3 regions of the Kitasatospora sp. NPDC058478 genome follow, and region 2 is predicted to be linked to each of the others. Evidence: riboswitches for the same ligand, from Rfam matches in the RefSeq annotation. Region 2 holds a riboswitch; each other region holds the start of a gene.
What was found. Region 2 has a riboswitch for cobalamin ahead of ACFWPT_RS07135 (peptidase). Riboswitches for the same ligand answer to the same signal wherever they lie in the genome.
Positions count from the first base shown of each region.

Region 1: it holds a riboswitch for cobalamin, as region 2 does, so the genes downstream of both, ACFWPT_RS31035 (ABC transporter substrate-binding protein) here and ACFWPT_RS07135 (peptidase) in region 2, are expected to answer to the same signal.
Region 3: it holds a riboswitch for cobalamin, as region 2 does, so the genes downstream of both, ACFWPT_RS18160 (cobalamin biosynthesis protein) here and ACFWPT_RS07135 (peptidase) in region 2, are expected to answer to the same signal.

Region 1 is NZ_JBHXML010000066.1:42,438-49,558, forward strand. It holds gene ACFWPT_RS31030 (iron ABC transporter permease) at 1-455, opposite strand, end outside; gene ACFWPT_RS31035 (ABC transporter substrate-binding protein) at 452-1,423, opposite strand; cobalamin riboswitch at 1,518-1,723, opposite strand; gene ACFWPT_RS31040 (hypothetical protein) at 1,843-2,484, opposite strand; gene ACFWPT_RS31045 (type I polyketide synthase) at 2,760-7,121, shown strand, end outside.
Region 2 is NZ_JBHXML010000009.1:27,063-34,183, forward strand. It holds gene ACFWPT_RS07115 (acyl-CoA dehydrogenase family protein) at 1-768, shown strand, start outside; gene ACFWPT_RS07120 (enoyl-CoA hydratase/isomerase family protein) at 768-1,841, shown strand; gene mmsB (3-hydroxyisobutyrate dehydrogenase) at 1,838-2,752, shown strand; gene ACFWPT_RS07130 (enoyl-CoA hydratase) at 2,749-3,525, shown strand; cobalamin riboswitch at 3,593-3,733, shown strand; gene ACFWPT_RS07135 (peptidase) at 3,833-4,906, shown strand; gene ACFWPT_RS07140 (flagellar hook-length control protein FliK) at 4,937-5,416, shown strand; gene ACFWPT_RS07145 (hypothetical protein) at 6,093-7,121, opposite strand, start outside.
Region 3 is NZ_JBHXML010000029.1:73,291-80,411, forward strand. It holds gene ACFWPT_RS18150 (hypothetical protein) at 1-218, opposite strand, end outside; gene ACFWPT_RS18155 (alpha/beta hydrolase family protein) at 564-1,676, opposite strand; cobalamin riboswitch at 1,974-2,106, shown strand; gene ACFWPT_RS18160 (cobalamin biosynthesis protein) at 2,214-3,182, shown strand; gene ACFWPT_RS18165 (cobyric acid synthase) at 3,179-4,717, shown strand; gene ACFWPT_RS18170 (putative cobaltochelatase) at 4,714-6,888, shown strand; gene cobO (cob(I)yrinic acid a,c-diamide adenosyltransferase) at 6,895-7,121, shown strand, end outside.

The sequences.
Region 1 (7,121 bases), on a different contig from region 2:
GCGGCGGCGAGCAGGGCACCGGCGAAGGCCGCCGTCGCCACCGCGCCGGTGCCCACGGCGCCGGTCACGCCGACGCCGAGGACGATCACGGTGACCGCGCCTGCGGCGGCTCCGTCGGAGATCCCGAGCAGGAAGGGATCGGCCAGGTCGTTCCCGGTCAGCGTCTGCAGCACCGCGCCGCAGACCGCGAGGCCTGCGCCGGTGGCAGCCGCTCCCAGAACCCGGGGCAGCCGCAACTGCCAGACGATCTGGTCGTCCAGCAGCGTGACGTGCTGGCCGCCCAGCCCGAGACGGCGCGCCACGACATCGATCACCGTCCGGACCGGCTCGGGTTGCGAGCCCACGGCCAGGCCGAGGAGCACGGTGGTCAGCAGCAGGGCCGCGCCGATGGCCAGGGCCGCCGTCGCGCGGCCCGGACCGGAGGGCCGCACGACGGGGCGGGGTTCGGTGGTCATGAACCCGGGTGCAGCTGGCCCAGCCCTGCGGACACCCGGGCGGCACCGTCGGCGAGCCGCACGCCGGGAGTCGACTCCGAGAACGGCACCACCACGAAAGCCTTGCGCTGCACGGCGGTGAGCTTGCTCAGCACCGGGTCGTTCTCCAAGTAGTCGATCTTGGACTGGGCGGTGTCCCAGCCGGCGTCCGCGACCACGATGGCGTCCGGGTCCGCCGCGACGACCTTCTCCCAGCTCACGTTCTGCCAGCCACCGGGCAGGTCCCCGAAGACGTTGCGGGCGCCCACGGCATCGAGCACGAGCTGAGGTCCGCCGTGGCCGGCACCGACGAACGGCGACTTGGTGTCCGAGTCGTACCACAGGACCTTCAGACTCTTGCCCGCGGCCGTCGCCGTGAACTGGGCGAGCTGCTGCTCCTGCTGCTGCTGGATCGCGGCGGCCCGCTCCGTGACACCGAAGACCTTGGCGACGTCGTTCAGTTCACCCCACACCGCCTGCCAGGTCGTCGGCGGCACCTGGCTCTTGTCCGAGCAGCCGAACGGGGACAGGTACGACGGGATGCCCTGGCCGCGCAGCTCGTCCCGGCTGCCCGCGACCTTGTCGGTGAACGCGCTGGAGTAGGAGGCGTACAGGAAGTCGGGACGGGCCGCGAGGAGCTTCTCCTTCGTCGGGTAGTCCTTGGAGAGCACCGGGACGGAGTCGTAGGCCGCCTTCCACTTCTCCGGGACGGAATCGTCGAGGTAGGCGGTACCGGCCATGCGGGACTGCAGGCCGAGGGACAGGGCCACCTCGGTGGCACCCTCGTTGAGCGTCACCAGCCGGGCGGGCGGCGCGCCGACCGTCACGGTCGTCCCGCAGTTGTCCACGCTCACCGGCGCGGCACTTCCGGCCGCCCCGCCGGACGTGGCGGGCGCGGGGGCGCCGGTGCAAGCCCCGAGCGCGCCGGTGAACAGGACGGCCGCGACCACCCGGCCGACACGTATCGGACCTGTGGGACGAACGGAACATATCGATCGAAACGGATACAGCAGACCGCTGGGCACGTGTTCTCCAAAACCCTCGTGGAACATGTCGCGCCGTGGCCGGTCTCCTGGCTTCCGCATCAACACGCCGCAGCCGACCTTCCCGGACGGCTCTTCCAGCCCGCCCAGTGGCCCTGACCGCTGGAAAAGCCGGTCAGCGAGGGCCGCGGAACTCCGCGGCAACAGTGGCGAGGGCCGCACCGGACTCAGACCGGTTTCCCGTACACCACGGCGATGGCAAGGTATCAGGCGTGGTCAGGTCGGTGCTGACCGGCTCAAGGACGCCCACCGGCCACGCGAAGCGCCGGCAGCGGCAGCGCCTTGACGGAGGTGTGTGTTCGGCCTGCCGGCTTTCCAGCGCGCTGTCACGCAGTGGCGGTGGCAGCTTCGGTGGCTCCGCCAGTTGAGGGTGACTGGAGGGAGCAGGCCGAGATCCGGACCGCGAGCTCCTCGTAGTCGACGGGTTCGCCACACAGCCGGCGTACGGAAGCAAGGCCCAGGCTGGCCTGTCCGGTGGCCTCCACGAGAGCACGGGAAGCAACGTAGAAGCGCCACTGGCCGATGTCGAGCGGGTCGTAGTCGGCGTGGGTGAGCGCGGTATGGAGGGCGAAGACGTAGACATCCGCGTTGTAGGACTGCTCTGCGGCGTCACCGTCCTCGGGAGTCCAGGTGCGTCCGCGCAGCCGGGAGAAGCGAATCTCCGACAGCTGACGCTGCCCCCAGGCTTGGAGGTAGGCGCTGGTCTTGACCTCGATCCTGAGCCCGTCAGGCGTCAGGACATCGAAGCTGTCCCATTCCATGTTGCGTGCCACAGCGCCGACGGCGCGGTGGACCAGGAATTCCGCGAGCAGGCCCCGGGTGGTGTTGGTTCGCAAGTCGGGCATCGCGTAGCGCCAGAAGTCCAGCACCGTCCCGGCATCGGTGCCGCGGAAGGCCTCGTTGCCGTCGAGCGGCGCCAGTTCGGCCGGGGTGTGCCAGGCGTTGGGGGCGGCGGAGTCGGAGAGCATTCCCCCAGCCTGACACGGGCGCCGGACGGGGAGGGCGGTATCGGGGGCAGCGCTCAAAGTCCACGGCGCTGTGCCCTCGCGCCCTCCCGGGCTGGAGAGCTGCTGTTTCCGCAGGTCAGAGGCCTGATTGCTGCCTCGAAGTGCCGCGGTTCCTCGGCGGCCGCAAGCGCAGCTGCGGCGAGTCCGCAGGACTCGGTCTGTGCCCGTGTGTTACTGGGTACGGAGGGGATCGACGGGGGAGTGGGTCGCGAGTGGCGAGAGGTCGGAGCCGGGGCGTGAGTGGTGAACTGCGGTATGACGATCTGGTGCGGCCGCTGCCGGAGTTGCTGAGGAGGCACACCGAACGGTCGGGGGACCGGGTCGCGTTCCACGACTTCTCGCGCGGTGTCAGCTACGCCGAGTTGGAGCGGCGGACCGGGCGGCTGGCCGGGTCGCTCGTGCGGGCGGGGGTCCGGCGCGGGGATCGGGTGGCGCTCTGCCTGGGCAACTGCGTGGAGCTGGTGGAGGGTTGCCTCGCCGTGCTGCGGGCGGGGGCGGTCGGTGTCCTGCTCAATCCCCGCTCCTCCGACGACGAACTCGACTACTACCTGCGGGACAGCGGCGCCTCGGCCATCATCACCGACCCCGCGCACCTCGCGCAGCTGCACCGCCTCGGCGCCGCGTACCGCGGCCTGCACACCGTGCTCACCGGGGCGGGCCCGATCCCCTCGAACGCCCCCGACGGCACCGTCCTCTTCGAGGCCGAAGCCGAGGCCGCGACCGGGAGCGGGAGCGACGGGCCCGCGGCCCCCGACGACCTGGGGCTCGACGATCCGGCCTGGCTGCTCTACACCTCCGGGACCACCCACCGCCCCAAGGGCGTGCTCTCCACACAGCGCAGCGCACTGTGGTCGGTGGCGGCCTGCTACGCGCCGCTCTTCGGGCTCTCCTCCGAGGACCGGCTGCTGTGGCCGCTGCCGCTGTTCCACAGCTTCGGGCACTCCCTCGCGATCCTGGGCACCACGGCCGTCGGCGCGAGCACCGCGATCGCCGGCGAACTGCCCACGCCCGGTGAGGCCTTGACGCCCGGCGACCTGTGGCGCACGCTGCGCACTCCGAGCGCCGCCCTCGGCGGGCCGTTCACCGTCCTGGCGGGCGTCCCCACGACGTACCACCGGTTGATGGCCTCGGCGAAGGACACCCCGCTCCCCGCACCGCGGCCCGGGCTGAGGCTCTGCGTCACGGCGGGCGCGCCGTGCCCGCCCGAGCTGCGCGGGGCGGTGGAGGAGACGCTCGGCGCGCCGCTGCTCGACGTCTACGGCAGTACCGAGACGTGCGGCGCGATCGCGGTGGCCCGCCCGAACGGCCCCCGGGTCGACGGGTCCTGTGGACTACCGGTACCCGGGGTCGAGGTTCGCGTGGTCGATCCGGACAGCGGCGTCGACGTCCTCGCGGGCGGCGAGGGCGAGATCTGGGTCAGCGGTCCGAATCTCATGACGGGCTACCACGACCAGCCGGAAGCGACGGCCGCCGCGCTGCGCGAGGGCTGGTACCGGACCGGGGACCTCGGCCGTCGCGCCGAACACGGCCACCTCGTCCTCACCGGCCGGGTCAGCGAACTGATCATCCGGGGTGGCGAGAACATCCACCCCACGGAGGTCGAGCACGTCCTGCGGGGCTGTCCCGGGGTGCGGGACGCCGTGGTCCTCGGCCTGCCGCACGGCGTCCTCGGCGAGGTCCCGGTCGCCTTCGTGGTGCCCGGCCCGGAAGGCCTGGACCCGCGGCTGGTGCTCGACGTCTGCCGCTCGCAGCTCGCGGAGCACAAGGTCCCCGTCGAGGTCCGCGAGATCGCGGCCGTCCCGCGCACGCCGTCGGGCAAGATCGTCCGCCATGCGGTGCTCAGCGACCCGGCTGCGGCGCCGGCCCCGGCCGGGGGTTCCCTGGGCCGCGGGCTGCTGCCGCTGCCCCGGGAGGAGCAGGAACGCGCGCTGTGCGAGAGGGTGTGCGCCGAGACGGCCCGGGTCTGCGGACGGGCGCCGGAGAGCGGGCCCGGGGCGGGCGGCTCCTTCGCGGACCGCTCGTTCGCGGACCTCGGGCTGACCTCGCTCGGCGCCATCGAGCTGATCGACCGGCTCGCGGCGTCGACCGGGCTGAGCCTGCCGACGACGCTGGTCTTCGACCACCCCACCCCGGCCGCCGTCGCCCGCCACCTGCACACCGAACTGTTCGCCGCCGCACCCGCCGCACCCGCCGCACCCGTACCCGTCGTACCTGCTGCACCCGCGCCCGCGCGCGCCACCGCACCGCGGACCGCCGAGCCGGAGGAGCCGTACGACCGGGACCCGGTGGTGATCGTCGCCATGGCCTGCCGCTACCCCGGTGGCGTGGAATCCCCCGAAGGGCTCTGGGAGTTGGTGTCGCAGGGCACGGACGCGATCTCGGACCTGCCGACCGACCGGGGCTGGGACCTCGCCGCCCTCTACGACCCCGACCCGGACCGGATCGGCACCTGCTACACGCGCAGCGGCGGATTCCTGCACAGCGCCGCGGAGTTCGACGCGGGCCTGTTCGGCATCTCGCCGCGCGAGGCGTTCGCCATGGACCCGCAGCAGCGGCTGCTGCTGGAGGTCACCTGGGAGGCGTGGGAGCGGGCCGGGATCGACCCGGCGTCCGTCCGGGACAGCGACACGGGCGTCTTCCTCGGCGTGATGTACGGCGACTACGCCTCCCGCTTCACCGAGCACGAACTGGAGGCCCACCTCGCTCTGGGCTCGGCCGGCAGCGTGGCCTCCGGCCGGCTCTCCTACGTGTTCGGCCTGCGCGGGCCCGCGATCACCGTCGACACGGCGTGCTCGTCCTCGCTGGTCGCCGTGCACCAGGCGGCCCAGGCGCTGCGCTCGGGCGCGTGCTCGCTGGCGCTGGCCGGCGGCGTCACGGTGATGGCGACGCCCAACCCGCTGGTCGCGTTCAGCCGCCAGCGCGCCCTCGCACCCGACGGCCGGTGCAAGTCCTTCTCGGCCACGGCGGACGGCACCGCCTGGGCCGAGGGCGCCGGGGTGCTGCTGCTGGAGAGGCTTTCCGACGCGCGCCGCAACGGACACCCGGTGCTGGCCGTGGTGCGCGGCAGCGCCGTCAACTCCGACGGCGCGTCCAACGGCCTGACCGCGCCCAACGGCCGCGCCCAGCAGCGCCTGATCCAGCTGGCGCTGGCCGACGCCGGGCTGCGCGCGCACGAGGTGGACGCCGTGGAGGCGCACGGGACGGGCACCGCGCTCGGTGATCCCGTCGAGGCGCGGGCGCTGCTCGCCGGCTACGGCCGGGGCCGGGGGCCGGAGGAGCCCCCGCTGTGGCTGGGCAGCGTCAAGTCCAACCTCGGACACACCCAGGCCGCCGCCGGAGTCGCCGGGATCATCAAGATGGCCCAGGCCATGCGGCACGGCGAGTTGCCCAGGACCCTGCACGTGGCAGCCCCCACCCCGCACGTCGACTGGTCCGCGGGCCGGGTCGAGCTGCTGACCGCCGCCCGGCCGTGGCCCGCGCCCGCCGGCCGGCCGCGCCGGGCCGGCGTGTCGGCCTTCGGGATCGGCGGCACCAACGCGCACGTGATCATCGAGGAGCCGGCCGCCGCCGACCGCGCCCCGCTGCAGGAACCCGCGCGGCCCCAGGGGCTGGCGGTGCCGTGGCTGGTCGGCGGTGCCGACGAGGCGGCCCTGCGGGCCCAGGCGCGACGGCTGGCCGACCACGTCGCCGCCCGGCCGGGCCTCTCGTCGGCGGACGTGGGCTTCTCGCTGGCGGTGTCGCGGTCGGCGCTCACGCACCGGGCGATGGTGCCGGCCGCGGACCGCGAGCGCATGCTGGCCGGACTCCGGGCGATCGCCGACGGCACGCCCGCCGACGGCACGCCCGGCGCCGGGGCGTTGACGCGCCTGGCCGACCCGCGCACCCGCACCGCCTTCCTGTTCACCGGGCAGGGCGCGCAGCGCACGCGGATGGGCGAGGAGCTACGGGAGGCGTTCCCCGCGTTCGCCGAGGCCTTCGACGAGGTCTGCCACGCGCTGGACGGCGAACTCGACCGGCCGCTGCGCACGGTGATCCGTGCCGAGCCGGGCTCGCCGGACGCCCTGCTCGACCGCACGGACTTCACCCAGGCCGCCCTGTTCGCCTACGAGGTGGCGCTCTTCCGGCTGGTGGAGTCCTGGGGCGTGCGGGCCGACTTCCTGGCGGGGCACTCCGTGGGCGAGTTGGCGGCCGCGCACGTCGCCGGGGTGCTGGACCTCTCCGACGCCGTACGCCTGGTCGCGGCGCGCGGGCGGCTGATGCGGGCGCTGCCGGACGGCGGGGCGATGGTGGCCCTCGACGCGGCGGAGCACGAGGTCCTGCCCGAACTCGTGGACGTGGCCGACCGCGTGGCGATCGCCGCGGTCAACGGACCGCGCGCGGTGGTGGTCTCCGGCGCGCGGGACGCGGTGCTCGCCGTCGCGGCGCGGTTCGAGGCCCGCGGCCGCCGCAGCACGCGGCTCAAGGTCGGCCACGGCTTCCACTCGCCGCTGGTGGACCCGGTGCTCGACGAGTTCCGCCGCGTCGCCGAGACGCTGGAGTTCCGGCCGCCGCGGATCCCGGTGGTCTCCACCGTGACGGGATCTCGGGCGGCGCCCGAG
Region 2 (7,121 bases):
GAGCCCGGCGCGGGCTCGGACGCGGCGGCACTGACCACCCGAGCCCGCCGGGACGGGGCGCACTGGGTCCTCGACGGCGTCAAGCAGTTCATCTCGGGCGCAGGGGCTTCCCAGGTCTACCTGGTGATGGCCCGCACCGGCGGACCGGGGGCCGGCGGGGTGTCCGCGTTCGTCGTCGAACGCGACGACGCCGGCGTCTCGTTCGGGCCCGACGAGAAGAAGATGGGCTGGAACGCCCAGCCCACCCGCCAGGTGCGGCTGGACGGCGTCCGGCTCCCGGCCGACCGCCTCCTGGGAGCCGAGGGCGAGGGCTTCCGGATCGCCATGAACGGGCTGAACGGCGGCCGGCTCGGCATCGCCGCCTGCTCCCTCGGCGGAGCGCAGGACGCCCTGGAACGGGCCACCCGCTACCTGGCGGACCGCGAGGCGTTCGGCGCCCGGCTCCTGCACGCCCAGGCGCTGCAGTTCCGGCTCGCCGACATGGCCACGGAGCTGGAGGCGGCCAGGTCGCTGCTCTGGCGGGCCGCCTCGGCCCTGGACCGGGGGGACCCCAGAGCGCCGGAGCTGTGCGCGATGGCCAAGCGGCACGCCACCGACACCGGCTTCGAGGTCGCCAACCAGGCGCTCCAACTGCACGGCGGCTACGGCTACCTGGCCGAGTACGGCATCGAGAAGATCGTCCGCGACCTGCGGGTGCACCAGATCCTGGAAGGAACCAACGAGATCATGCGCGTCATCGTCGCCCGCGGCCTGACCGGGGCCGCGTGATGGCCGGGAACGACCTCGACGAGGTCCTGGTCCACCGCGAGGGCCGGGCCGGCCTGATCGTCCTCAACCGCCCCGCGGCCCTGAACGCCCTCACCCACGGCATGGTGCGAAGGATCTCCGAAGCCCTGGACGCGTGGGAGGAGGACGAGCGGGTCGACACCGTGGTCATCACCGGCGCCGGTGAGCGGGCCTTCTGCGCCGGCGGCGACATCGTCGCCATCCACCGCGCCGCCACCGGCGCGGACCCGGGCGCCGTCGAGGAGTTCTGGCGCGACGAGTACCGCCTCAACGCCCGCATCGCCCGCTACCCCAAGCCCTACGTCGCGCTCATGAGCGGCATCGTGATGGGCGGCGGGGTCGGGGTCTCCGCCCACGGCAGCGTCCGGATCGTCACCGGGACCACACGCATCGCCATGCCCGAGGCCGGCATCGGCTTCGTCCCCGACGTCGGCGGCACCTACCTGCTCGCCCTCGCACCGGGCGAGCTGGGTACCCACCTAGCCCTGACCGCGGGTTCCGTCGGTGCCGGTGACGCGCTGCTCTGCGGCCTCGCCGACCACTTCGTCCCGGCCGAGCGGCTGCCCGCGCTGCTGGACGACCTGGCCGAACTCCCCGTGCACGACGCCCTCGAACGGAACGTCGGGCCCGCACCGGCCGGCCTGCTGGACGGTCGGCGGGCCTGGATCGACCACTGCTACAGGGCCGACACCGTGGAGGAGATCCTCGACCGCCTGCGGGACAGCGGCGAACCGGAGGCCAAGGAGGCCGCGGACCGGATCGCCGCCAACTCGCCCGCCGCCGTGAAGGCCACCCTCGCCGCCCTGCGTCGGGCCCGCACCCTCGGCCCGCTGGAGGCCGTCCTCGACCAGGAGTACCGGACCTCCTGCGCGGCGCTCTCCACGCCGGACCTGGCCGAGGGGATCCGCGCCCAAGTGATCGACAAGGACCGCTCCCCGCGGTGGAACCCGTCGACGCTGAGCGCCGTCGAGCCCGCCACGGTGGCCCGCTACTTCGCCCCGCTCGGCGACCGGGAACTCGGCCTGGCCCCCACCACACCCCTGGAGCGCTGGTGACCCACCGCAACGGATTCAACGGAGTCATCGGATTCATCGGACTCGGCAACATGGGCGGCCCGATGGCCGCCAACCTCGCCACGGCCGGACACACCGTGACCGGCTACGACCTGGCGCCCGAGGCACTGCGGCGGGCGTCCCGGACGGAGAACGGCGTCCGTCCGGCGCGGTCCGCGACCGAGGCGGTATGGGAGGCCGACGTCGTCATCAGCATGCTGCCGGCCGGCCGGCACGTGCTGGCCGCCTACGCGGACCTGCTGCCCGCCGCCCGCCCGGGAACACTCTTCGTCGACTGCTCCACGATCGACGTCGCGGACGCCCGGGCGGCGCACGACCTCGCCGTGCACGCCGGGCACCGGGCCGTGGACGCGCCGGTCTCCGGCGGGGTGGTCGGTGCCACGGCCGCCAGCCTCACCTTCATGGTCGGAGCCGCCGAGCCGGACTTCGAGGCGGCTCGACCGGTGCTGGAGGCGATGGGCCGCAAGGTCGTGCACTGCGGACCCCCCGGTGCGGGGCAGGCCGCGAAGATCTGCAACAACATGATCCTGGGCATCTCGATGATCGCGGTCAGCGAGGCCTTCGTGCTCGGGGAGAGCCTCGGGCTCAGCCACCAGGCCCTCTACGACGTCGCCTCGACCGCCTCCGGCCAGTGCTGGGCGCTCACCACCAACTGCCCCGTCCCCGGACCGGTGCCGACCAGCCCGGCCAACCGCGACTACGCGGCCGGGTTCGCCGCCGCCCTGATGGCCAAGGACCTCGGCCTCGCCGCCGGGGCCGCCGAGGCCGCCGGCCTGCCCACCGAACTCGGACGCAGGGCGGCACAGCTGTACGCGGACTTCGCGCAGGCCGACGACGGCGCCGGCCTGGACTTCTCGGCGATCATCACCACCCTGAGGGAGGACGGCAAGTGACCGGCTACGAGACGATCCTGGTCGAGCGCAAGGGCCGGGTGGGGCTGATCACGCTCGACCGGCCCAAGGCGCTCAACGCGCTCAACACCCGGCTGATGAACGAAGTCGTGGCGGCCGCAACGGAGTTCGACCGCGATCCGGAGATCGGTGCTCTGGTGATCACCGGCTCGGAGAAGGCCTTCGCGGCCGGCGCCGACATCAAGGAGATGCAGTCGCTCGACTTCGTCGACGCCTACCTCGGCGACTGGTTCGCCGCCTGGGACCGCTTCGCCGCGCTGCGCAAGCCCGTGGTGGCGGCGGTGGCGGGCTACGCGCTGGGCGGCGGCTGCGAGTTGGCGATGCTGTGCGACGTCCTGCTGGCGGCGGACACCGCGAAGTTCGGGCAGCCGGAGATCAAGCTCGGCGTGATCCCGGGCATCGGCGGTTCGCAGCGGCTGACCCGGGCGGTCGGCAAGGCGAAGGCGATGGAACTGTGCCTGACCGGCCGGATGATGGGCGCCGAGGAGGCCGAGCGGGCCGGCCTGGTCTCCCGGATCGTCCCGGCGGACCAGCTGCTGGCCGAGGCCCTGACGGTGGCCGAGACGATCGCGGCGATGTCCACCCCGGCGGCGGTCATGCTCAAGGAGAGCGTCAACCGCTCGTACGAGACCACGCTCGCCGAGGGCGTGCGCTTCGAACGGCGCCTGTTCCACGCCACGTTCGCCACGACGGACCAGAAGGAGGGCATGGCGGCCTTCGCCGAGAAGCGCCCGCCGGAGTTCCTCAACCGCTGACGGTCCGAGCAGTTCGCGGCGCGATGTGGCGCGATGTGACGCACGAACCCTTGACCGGATCTTTTCCGTATCGCCATGATGGGCCGTCAAGTTGTGACTCCGCCGCTGGGGGAAGTCCGGTTCGAATCCGGCGCTGACCCGCAACGGTAGGCCGCCGACTCCACGTCGGCGGCGAGCCCGAGTACCCGGCGGCGGAGGTGTGTCGTCCCCTCCTCCCGTCGTGGTCTGCGGGCCGGAGCTCCGAGGGCTGCCCCGGCTGGTGCCGCCGTCCTCCGGGCCCCTGCGTGCGGGCCCGGAAAGGCCCACCGTGCCCTCGTTCCGACGCCCCCTGCGCCTCCTCGCGATACCCGCGCTCGCCCTCGCCACCGTCCTCCCGGCGGCCGCTGCCGCCCAGGCCGCGCCTGCTGCCGCGACCTCGTCCCCGACGATCCGCCCCGATGCCGCCGCCGGCGGCTGGCTCGCCCGCCAGCTCGTCGACGGCGACCACTTCGAGTCCGTCTTCAACGGGACCGCCTACCCCGACCAGGGCCTGACCATCGACGCCGTACTGGCCTTCGCCGCCTCGCGCAGCTCCGACCAGGCCGCCGCGAAGGCCACCGCCTGGCTGGCCAAGCCCGAGATCATCAGCGGCTACCTCGGCGACGGCACCACCGAGGCCTACGCCGGGGCGACCGCCAAGCTGCTGCTCGCCGTCGAGGTGCGCGGCGGGAACCCGACGGCCTTCGGCGGCGTCGACCTGCCGGCCCGCCTGCGCTCGCTCCAGACCGCCGAGGGCCGGTTCTCCGACCGCTCGCAGTGGGGCGACTACAGCAACGCCTTCGGCCAGTCCCTGGCCCTGATCGCCCTGCACCGCACGACCGGTGGCGCCCCGGCCGCGGCCGTCGACTTCCTCGCCAACAGCCAGTGCGCGGACGGCGGCTACCCGGTCGCCTTCGGCCAGGCCACCTGCACCAGCGACCCGGACGCCACCGCGCTCGCCGCCCAGGCCCTCGCCGCCACCGGCCGCACCGCCAAGGCCAACGCCGGGCTCGGCTGGCTGACCGCCCACCAGAACGCCGACGGCGGCTTCCCGGCCGCCGGGGCCGCCGCGTCCAACGCCAACACCACCGGCCTCGCCACGCAGACACTGCTCTCCGGCGGGCGCTTCGTGGCCGGCCTCAAGGGCTGGAGCAGCCTGGTCAAGCTCCAGCAGGGTTGCGCCACCGACCCGGCGGTGCGGGGGGCGGTCGCCTACGACGCGACCGGCTTCAACCCGGCCACCGGCGCCCGGGCCACCGCGCAGGCCGTCCTCGGCCTGGCCGGCACCCCGCTGGCCACCCTCTCCGCCGCCGGTGCCCGCCCGGACGCGCCCGTGCCGGCCTGCCCGGCGACCACCCGCTGACCACCCGCTGACCCCGAGAGGAGAGCTCCGATGACCGACACCCCGGCGCCCGCGCGCCCGGCCCGCCGCACCCTCGGCTCGATCGCCGCCGCCGCTGCCCTGACCGCCGGCCTGCTCGGCGTCTCCGCCGTCCAGGCCCCGAAGGCGCAGGCCGCCGCCTGCGACGGCACCACCGGCGTCACCGTCGTGGTCGACTTCACCGCCGTCGGCGGCGGTATCCAGACCGGCTGCGCACCCGGCGACCCCGCCAGCGGCCTGGCCGCGCTGACCGGCGCCGGGTTCGCGTACACCTTCCACCCGCGCTACCCGGGCTTCGTCTGCACCATCAACGCCCTGCCGACGACCTGCACCAACCCCACCGGCAGCGCCTACTGGTCGTACTGGCACGCCCAGCACGGCGGCCCCTGGTCGTACAGCAACCTGGGCGCGGGCGGCTACAACCCGGCACCCGGCGACGTCGAGGGCTGGTCCTTCGGCGCCGGCGCCCAGCCGGGCGTCACCGCGCCCTGACCTCCGGAGACACCCCGGTGCCCCGGCCCCTCCGGAAGGGGGGGCCGGGGCACCGGCGGTGCGGCACGTTCGGCGCCGCCGGGCGAGCAGCACCATGGTGGCCGTCGCAGCGGTGAACAACAGGGTGTTCACCACGCTCCCGCCGGTGGTCAGCAGCCGTGGGACAAGGCAACCGCCTGGTCCCGCCAGGTCCACACCCTCGCTGTTCGACACGCCAGCTCAGCTCTCGTCCGAGCATCTCCAGGACGGCGGTGTGGCCGTTGCGTGTTTCTGAACTCAACTAATACGTAAGGAACTTGAGGCGAAGGACCCTGGTCTGCAGAAGCTGGGCGCCGGGACGTGTGAGCGGCCCCGCGTACCGGAATCGGTGCGCGGGGCCGCTGTGGGGCATCGGGTGGTTCAGCAGTGGGGCGGGTCGGGCGCGTTGTGGAATAGAACCGCACCCCGACCGCGCAGTCCAGGCCGCAAACCCGCCAGGCTCCGCCCCGATAACTCCCTTGTGCGGCGGGTGGGTTGGGTCCTGTCGGGTCGCGAAGAGGCTGGTCTGGGGCGTCGGCGTCGGGCGGTGCGGGCTCGGGCCGCCGGGGGCCCGGTGGAAGTCCCTCCGTGCACCCGGCGTGATGTGATGGCAGGTCAGCTCGCTGCTTCCGCGTCCAGGACGGCCAGGGTATCCGGATCAGTTGCCGTAGCAGAGCGAGACGGTGTCGCCGAGGTGAACGGTGGTGGCCCGGGTGGCGGTGGTGGCGGTGGTGCCGTCCAGGGTGATCTTCCAGGTGGAGGAGCCGCTGTTGGCGGTGCCGTTGATCGCGGTGACGGCGCCGGTGCCGGAGGACGGGGTGACGGCGGTGACGCAGCCGGCGGGGGTCGCGGATGCGGCGGCGTCGAGGACGTCGCCGAGGGTTGCGGTGGTGCCGGTCGGGGTGAGGGTGACGGCGCAGACCTTGAGGGGGTTGGTGCCGTCGTCGATGACCAGCGCGAGCTTGGCGGCGGTGCCGGGGACGAAGGTGGTGGCGGCGGCCCAGGCCGGCTCGCCGGCGGTGGTCGGGGCCGGCGGGGTGGCGGTGAAGCCGGCGCCGGCGACGGCGCGCAGGCCGTCGACGGAGGCGTAGGTGGAGGGGGTGGTGTCGGTGGGCAGGTACTTGAAGCCGCCGCCGGGCTTGAACTGCTGGGCGATCAGGAAGTCGACGGGGCTCTTGCCGGTGCCGCTGGTGAAGTCGGCGCCCTGGGGGTTGATGCCGCAGGCGTTGAGGCCGGAGACGGCCCAGCCGTTGGAGTCGGTGTTGACGCCGAACATGGCGTTGAAGGCGCCGGAGGCGGTGAGCTTGCCCTTGAGGAAGTTCTTGGCGGCGACGATCGCCGGGTCGGTGGCGGGGACGCCCCCGGTGCAGAGCGAGGCCATGGCGGCGCCGGTCATGTCGATGTCGCTGCCTTGGGCGAGGGCGTTCGGGTCGCCTGCGGCCTTGCTGAAGTTCCAGCCGCCGTCGTTGTGCTGGTTGGCGCGCACCGCCGTGACGGAGGCGTCGAGCAGCGGCTGCGGGACGCGGGGGTTGCCGGCCTGGGTCTTGGCGCCCGCGAGGGCGAGGAGGCCGAAGACGGTGCCGTTGAAGTTGGCGGACGGGCCGTAGTAGCCGGGTTCGGCGGTCTGCCAGTAGGTGGCGAGGTCGGCGACGAGGTTGCGGCCCGGGCCGACCCGGGCGGGGTCGAT
Region 3 (7,121 bases), on a different contig from region 2:
TCGACCTCTTCCAGGTCCCCCGCCCAGCGGGCGATCCGGACGGCGTCCACCAGCATCCGGCGGGCCAGCGGCGCCAGCTCGGCCGGCGCGGGGAAGCCCTCCGGTACGGGAACCCTCCCCCGACCGGGCGCCGCAGCGGGCCCTCGTCGGCGGGGTACCCCGGCCCCGCCCGGCTTGCCGGCGGCGGGCCGGTGGGCCGTACCGGGGAGACGGGTCACCGTCGCACCAGTACCGATCGTCGGAGGGAGCGGGGCATCACGGTCGCGCGGATTCCGAGACGTCACGTCGAGCAGTCTTCCCCTTGTACCGGCCTTCTGTCACATCCGGTTGGCTGTACGGACGGGCGGCCGTCGACGGCGCCTCCCCAAGATCGGGCAACAATCGGGCAACAGAGGCAAACCGCCTGGCCGGAAACAGGTGGCGGGGGCATGCCATCCCGGCTCAACCCTTGCGGCGGCGGTCGCGCTACCCGCCCGACCGGTCACACTCCGTGGCTGACGGGTGAGGTCCGGGTTTCGTACAGAGGCCCTGTCGGTGTGACTTCTCGTGCGGGGGGGCTGGGTTCAGAGAAGGGGGGTGAGCCAGCGGCGGAGGAGTTCGGTGTAGTGGGTGGGGGCGGAGTTCCAGAGGGTGGCGTGGTCGGCGCCCGGGAAAGGCCGGAGGCTGACCACGCCGGGGCGGGCGGCGGCGAGGCGCTCGGCGGCGCGGAACGGGGCGACCTGATCGTCGGGGCTGTGCAGGAGGAGGGTGGGGACACGCAGGTCGGCGCCCTCGGCGATGCGGCTGAAGTCGGCGAGGTCGACGCCGGTGCGGCCCTCGGCGGCGAGGGCGCCGAGCTCGGCGGCGGCGCCGGTGTAGCCGGCCCGGGCGGCGCCGCGGCGGGCGGTGGCGGGCAGGTCGAGGACCGGCGAGTCCAGGACGAGGCCGCTGATGGCATGGGCCCAGGCGGAGCGGGAGGCCGTCTGGAGGGCCATGGTGGCGCCGAGGGACCAGCCGTACAGGATGACCCGGCCGGCGCCGCTGTCGAGGGCGAGCCGGACCGCCGACTCGACGTCGCGCCACTCGGTCTCGCCGAAGTGGCCGAGCCCGTCCGGCGAGGCGGGGGCGCCCTGGTCGCCCCGGTAGGTGACGGCGAGGGCGGGCAGGGCGAGGCGGTCGAGGACGGGGAGGACCGGGAGGGTCTGCTGCCGGTCGGCGCCGGGGCCGTGGACGAGGATCACCCAGGTGCCGCGTTTGCCGTCGAGGCGCCAGGCGGGGAGGGCGCCGAGTTCGCCGTCGGCGGCGGTGTCGGTGAAGGGGAGGCCGAGCGCCTCCGTGGGGTCGCCGAGGTGGACGCGGGGGGTGAAGCGGACCTCGGTGCCGGGGGTGAGGGTGCCCCGGTCGGCGCGGACGAGGCGGCGGGTGACACCGTTCTCGTCGCTGTGCAGGACGTCCTCGACGACGGCGTGGCCGTGGTCGTCCCATTCCACGGCCCAGCGGCCGGGGCGCAGGCTCTCGGGGCGGCGGTTGAAGGTGATCCGGCCCGCGGCGAGGCTCCGCACCAGGACGGGGCCCGACTCCCGGACGGCGCTCGCCGGGTGGACCAGCCGTTCGGAGGCCCGACGGCCGATCACCAGGACGGCGGCCCCGGCGCCGACGACGGCGGCCGCCACGACGGCCGCGGTTCCCCAACGCATATCGCTCCCCGCTCTGCTGGTCTTGGCTGCTCTTGGACCGGACGGTGTCCGGGCGGTGTCCGGGCGGTGCTCGGACGGTGTTCGGGCACCAGTTCACCGGGGGGCCGCGCGGGCGGCCACCGGGCTGGGCCGTCCGGGTCACGGCGGGGCGTCGGGCGGGGCGGGCGTCAGGCGGGCCTCGGGCGGGCGAGAACGGCACCGGCGACAGGGCTCCGAGGTGTGACCAACCCCTCCGTGACCTCGGTTGACTCCCGGTTCGGCCGCGTGATGGGATCCTGGGGCCAAACGGAGGCATGCAGAGGAAGCCGGTGCGAGTCCGGCGCGGTCCCGCCACTGTCACCGGGGAGCACGCTCGGAACATTGCCACGGCGGACCGTCAGAAGCCGCTGGAAGGCCCGGGGGTGCGTCCGACCCGGAAGCCAGGAGACTCTCGCCCCCGGTACGTCGATCCAGGGCGCGGACCCTGAGTGAGGACACGCACGCGATGCAGGCTGCCCCGACCCGCCGGACCCGACGCGGCCTTCCGCCGAACCCGCCGTGCGCCCGCTGACCCGCGCCGCCGCGTTCGCGCTCGGCGCCGCCGCGGGCTTCGCCGCGGACGCCCGCTTCGCCGACCCCCGGCGCGGCCACCCGGTGGCCGTCTTCGGCGGCGCGGCGACCCGGCTGGAGCGGCGGGTGTGGCAGGACGACCGGGTGGCCGGCGCCGGGTACACGGCGCTGTGCGTGGGCGCGGTCGCGGCCGGCGCGGTGGCCCTGGACCGTACGGTGGGCCGGCGTCCGCTGGGCCGGGCCGCGCTGGCGGCCGCCGCGACCTGGACGGTGCTGGGCGGCACCTCGCTGACCCGGGAGGCGCGCACCATCGGCCGGTCGCTGGCCACGGGCGACCTGACGGCCGCGCGGGAACGGCTGCCGCACCTGTGCGGGCGGGATCCGAGCGCGCTGGACGGGCCGCAGATCGCCCGCGCGGTGGTCGAGTCGGTGGCCGAGAACACGGCGGACGCCGTGGTGAACGCGCTGGTCTGGGGCACGCTGGCGGGCACGCCGGGGCTGCTGGCGTTCCGCGCGGTGAACACGCTGGACGCGATGGTCGGCCACCGCTCGCCGCGGTACGCCCGGTTCGGCTGGGCCTCGGCCCGGCTCGACGACGTGGCGGGCTGGCCGGGCGCCCGGCTGACGGCGCTGCTCACGGTGGCCGCCGCGCCGCAGCCGAAAACGGCCTGGCGGGTCTGGCGGCGGGACGGCTCGGCGCACCCGAGCCCGAACGCGGGCCAGGCGGAGGCGGCCTTCGCGGGCGCGGTGGGCGTCCGGCTGGGCGGGACCCTCCAGTACGGGGAGCGGGTGGAGCACCGGCCGGTGCTGGGCGCGGAGTTGCGCCCGGTGACGGTGGACGACATCGAGCGGGCCTGCGTGCTCTCCCGGCGGGTGGGCGCGCTGGCCCTGGGTACGACGGTCGCGGGGCACGTCGCGCTGCGCTTGCTGATGACACGGTGGAGGGGAAGGGCATGAGCAACGCACTGCTGGTCGCCGGGACGACCTCGGACGCGGGCAAGAGCGTGGTGACCGCGGGCATCTGCCGCTGGCTGGCTCGGCAGGGGGTGCGGGTCGCGCCGTTCAAGGCGCAGAACATGTCGCTGAACTCCTTCGTCACCGCCGACGGCGCCGAGATCGGCCGGGCGCAGGCGATGCAGGCGCAGGCGGCCCGGGTGGAGCCGGAGGCGGCGATGAACCCGGTGCTGCTGAAGCCGGGCGCGGACGGCCGCAGCCAGGTGGTGCTGCTGGGCCGGCCGGTCGCCGAGGTGGGCGCGCTGGACTACCGCGAGCGCAAGCCCGTCCTGCTGGAACGGTCGCTGGAGTGCCTGGCGGATCTGCGCCGCCGCTACGAGGTGGTGGTCTGCGAGGGCGCCGGCTCGCCCGCCGAGATCAACCTGCGGGACCGGGACATCGCCAACATGGGCCTGGCGACGGCCGCCGGGCTGCCGGTGGTGGTGGTCGGGGACATCGACCGCGGCGGCGTCTTCGCGGCGATGTACGGGACGCTGGCGCTGCTGTCGGCGCAGGACCAGCGGCACGTGGCGGGCTGGTTCGTCAACAAGTTCCGCGGCGACGCGCGGCTGCTGGCGCCCGGCCTGGAGATGCTGCACGGGCTGACCGGCCGTCCGGTGCTGGGCACCCTGCCGATGCTGCCGGGCCTGTGGCTGGACGCCGAGGACTCGCTGGACCTGTCCACGGTGGTGGACCGGGTCGACGGCCGCGGCCCGCTCGGGGCGGACGTGCTGCGGGTGGCCGTGGTGCGCTTCCCCCGGCTGTCGAACTTCACCGACCTGGACGCCCTGGCGCAGGAGCCCGGCGTGCTGGTGCGCTGGGTGACCCGGCCGGAGGAACTGGCCGACGCCGACCTGGTGGTGCTGCCCGGCACCCGGGCCACCGTGGCCGACCTGGCCTGGCTGCGCGAACGCGGCCTGGAGCCGGCGCTGAAGGCGCGGGCGGCGGCCGGGCTGCCGGTCCTCGGGGTGTGCGGCGGCTACCAGATGCTGGCGCGCGGGATCGAGGACGAGGTGGAGTCCGGGGCCGGCTCGGTCGAGGGCCTGGGCCTGCTGCCGACGCACGTGCGGTTCGGCGCCGAGAAGGTGCTGGCGCGGCCGGTCGGCACGGCGTACGGGCAGCGGGTCGAGGGGTACGAGATCCACCACGGGGTGGTGGCCGTGGAGGGGGGCGAGCCGTTCTTCTCCGATGACGACGGGCACGGCCTGGACGGCTGCCGGGTCGGCCCGGTGTGGGGCACGACCTGGCACGGCGCGCTGGAGAACGACGGCTTCCGTCGTGAACTCCTGCGCGAGGTCGCCGCGTTGGCGGGCCGGGCGTTCGTGCCGGCGCCGGACACCTCGTTCGCCGAGGCGCGCGAGGCCCGGCTGGACCGGCTGGGCGACCTGATCGAGGAGCACGCGGACACCGACGCGCTGTGGAAGCTGATCGAGGGCGGGGTGCCGGCGGCCGGATCGCTGCCGTTCCTGGCGCCCGGGGCACCTGGGGAGTATGCATGAGTGACGTCCGCTATCCGTTCACCGCGATCGTCGGCATGCCCGACCTGCGGCTCGGCCTGCTGCTCAACGCGGTCTCGCCGGCCGTGGGCGGCGTGCTGGTGCGCGGCGAGAAGGGCACCGCGAAGTCGACCATGGTGCGCGCGCTGGCCGGCCTGCTGCCGACCCTCGCGGCCGTCGACGGCTGCCGGTTCGCCTGCGACCCGTCCGCGCCGGACCCGCAGTGCCCGGACGGGCCGCACGACCGCCCCTCGGCGTCCGAACGCCCCGCCCAGCTGGTCGAGTTGCCGGTCGGCGTGGCCGAGGACCGGATCGTCGGCTCGCTCGACCTGGAACGGGCGCTCGCCGAAGGCGTCAAGGCGTACGAGCCGGGGCTGCTCGCCAAGGCGCACCGCGGCGTGCTCTACATCGACGAGGTGAACCTGCTCCAGGACCACGTCGTGGACCTGCTGCTGGACGCCGCCGCGATGGGCCGCTCGTACGTCGAGCGCGAGGGCGTGTCGGTGCGGCACGCCGCCCGCTTCCTGCTGGTCGGCACGATGAACCCCGAGGAGGGCGAGCTGCGGCCGCAGCTGCTCGACCGGTTCGGCCTGACCGTCGAGATCGCCGCCACCCGGGACCCGGCCGAGCGCGCCGAGGTGGTCCGCCGCCGGCTCGGCTACGACGCCGACCCGGCCGGCTTCGCCGCACGGTTCGCCGCGGACGAGCAGGCGCTCGCCGAACGCATCACCGCCGCCCGGGAGTTGCTGCCCAAGGTGGAGCTGACGGATGTGGCGCTACGTCAGATCACCGCCGTGTGCGCCGCGTTCGAGGTGGACGGGCTGCGCGCCGACATCGTGATGGCCCGCACCGCCGTCGCGCTCGCCGCCTGGGACGGGCGGACCGAGGTGCTGGAGGAGGACGTCCGCAAGGCCGCCCAGCTGGCGCTGCCGCACCGGCGCCGCCGCAACCCCTTCGACGCGCCGGGGCTGGACGAGGAGCAGCTCGACCGGACGCTGGAGGAGCACGCGCAGCCGGAGGAGCCCGCGCAGCCATCGGAGCCCTCCGAGCCCTCGGAGCCCGAGGGGTCCGGGGAGCTCGGGGGCTCAGGAGAGACCGAGGGCGACGGGGACGGCGAGGGCGACGGCCCCGAGGACGACGGTCCCGGCCCGGACGGCGGCCCCGGCGGCGGCCCGGACGGCGGCGGAGCCCCCGAGCCCACCTCCGGCCCGCAGGCATCGGCCGCCGAGCCGGACGAGCCGCTCCAGCAGCCCGTACCGGCCCAACACCCCGCCCCCGCCCGGGAGTCGGCACCGGTCGCGGCCGGCGACCCGTACCGGACCAAGCTGTTCACCGTGCAGGGCACCGGCCACGGCGCCCAGGGCCGCCGCTCCCCCGCCGAGACCACCGGCGGGCACACCGTGCGCGCCCGGCGCCCCCAGGGCACGCTCAGCCGCCTGCACCTGACCGCCACCTTGCAGGCCGCCGCGCCGCACCAGGCGGCACGCGGGCGGGCCGGCCGGGCGCTGGTGCTGCGCAAGGACGACTTCCGCGAACAGGTCCGCCAGGGGCGGGAGTCCAACCTGGTGCTGTTCGTCGTCGACGCCTCCGGCTCGATGGCCGCCCGGCAGCGGATGACCGCCGTCAAGGGCGCCGTGCTGTCCCTGCTGATGGACGCCTACCAGCGGCGCGACAAGATCGGCATGATCACCTTCCGGGGCGCGGACGCCGAACTGGCGCTGCCGCCGACCTCGTCCGTGGAGGTCGGCGCGGCCCGGCTGGAGTCGCTGCCCACCGGCGGCCGCACCCCGCTGGCCGCCGGCCTGCTGCGCGCGCACGAGGTGCTGCGGGTGGAGCGGCTGCGCGACCCGAGCCGCCGCCCGCTGCTGGTCGTGGTGACGGACGGCCGGGCCACCGGCGGGCGGGACGCGCTCGCCCGGTCGCAGCGCGCGGCCGGACTGTTCGCCGCGCAGGGCACCGCCAGCGTGGTGCTGGACTGCGAGTCCGGCCCCGTCCGGCTCGGCCTCGCCCGCACCCTGGCCGGACTGCTCGGCGGCACCGCCGTCAGTCTGGACGAGCTGCGCCCCGAGGGCGTCGCCTCGCTCGTCCGCGAGAACCGCCACGACGGCCGGCGTGACAGCCGGCAGGAGAACCGTCGTGAGAACCGTGCCACCACCATGCGAAAGGCGGCCTGAGCCGACATGCCCAAGGGTGTCCCCGAGAGCGTCCCCGACGACGGCCTGACGACCCGTCAGCGCCGCACACAGCCGATCACCGCCGTGCACACCGGCCCCGGCAAGGGCAAGTCCACGGCCGCGTTCGGCATGGCGCTGCGGGCCTGGAACCAGGGCTGGCCCGTCGGGGTGTTCCAGTTCGTGAAGTCCGCCAAGTGGAAGGTCGGCGAGGAGAACGCGCTGCGTGTGCTCGG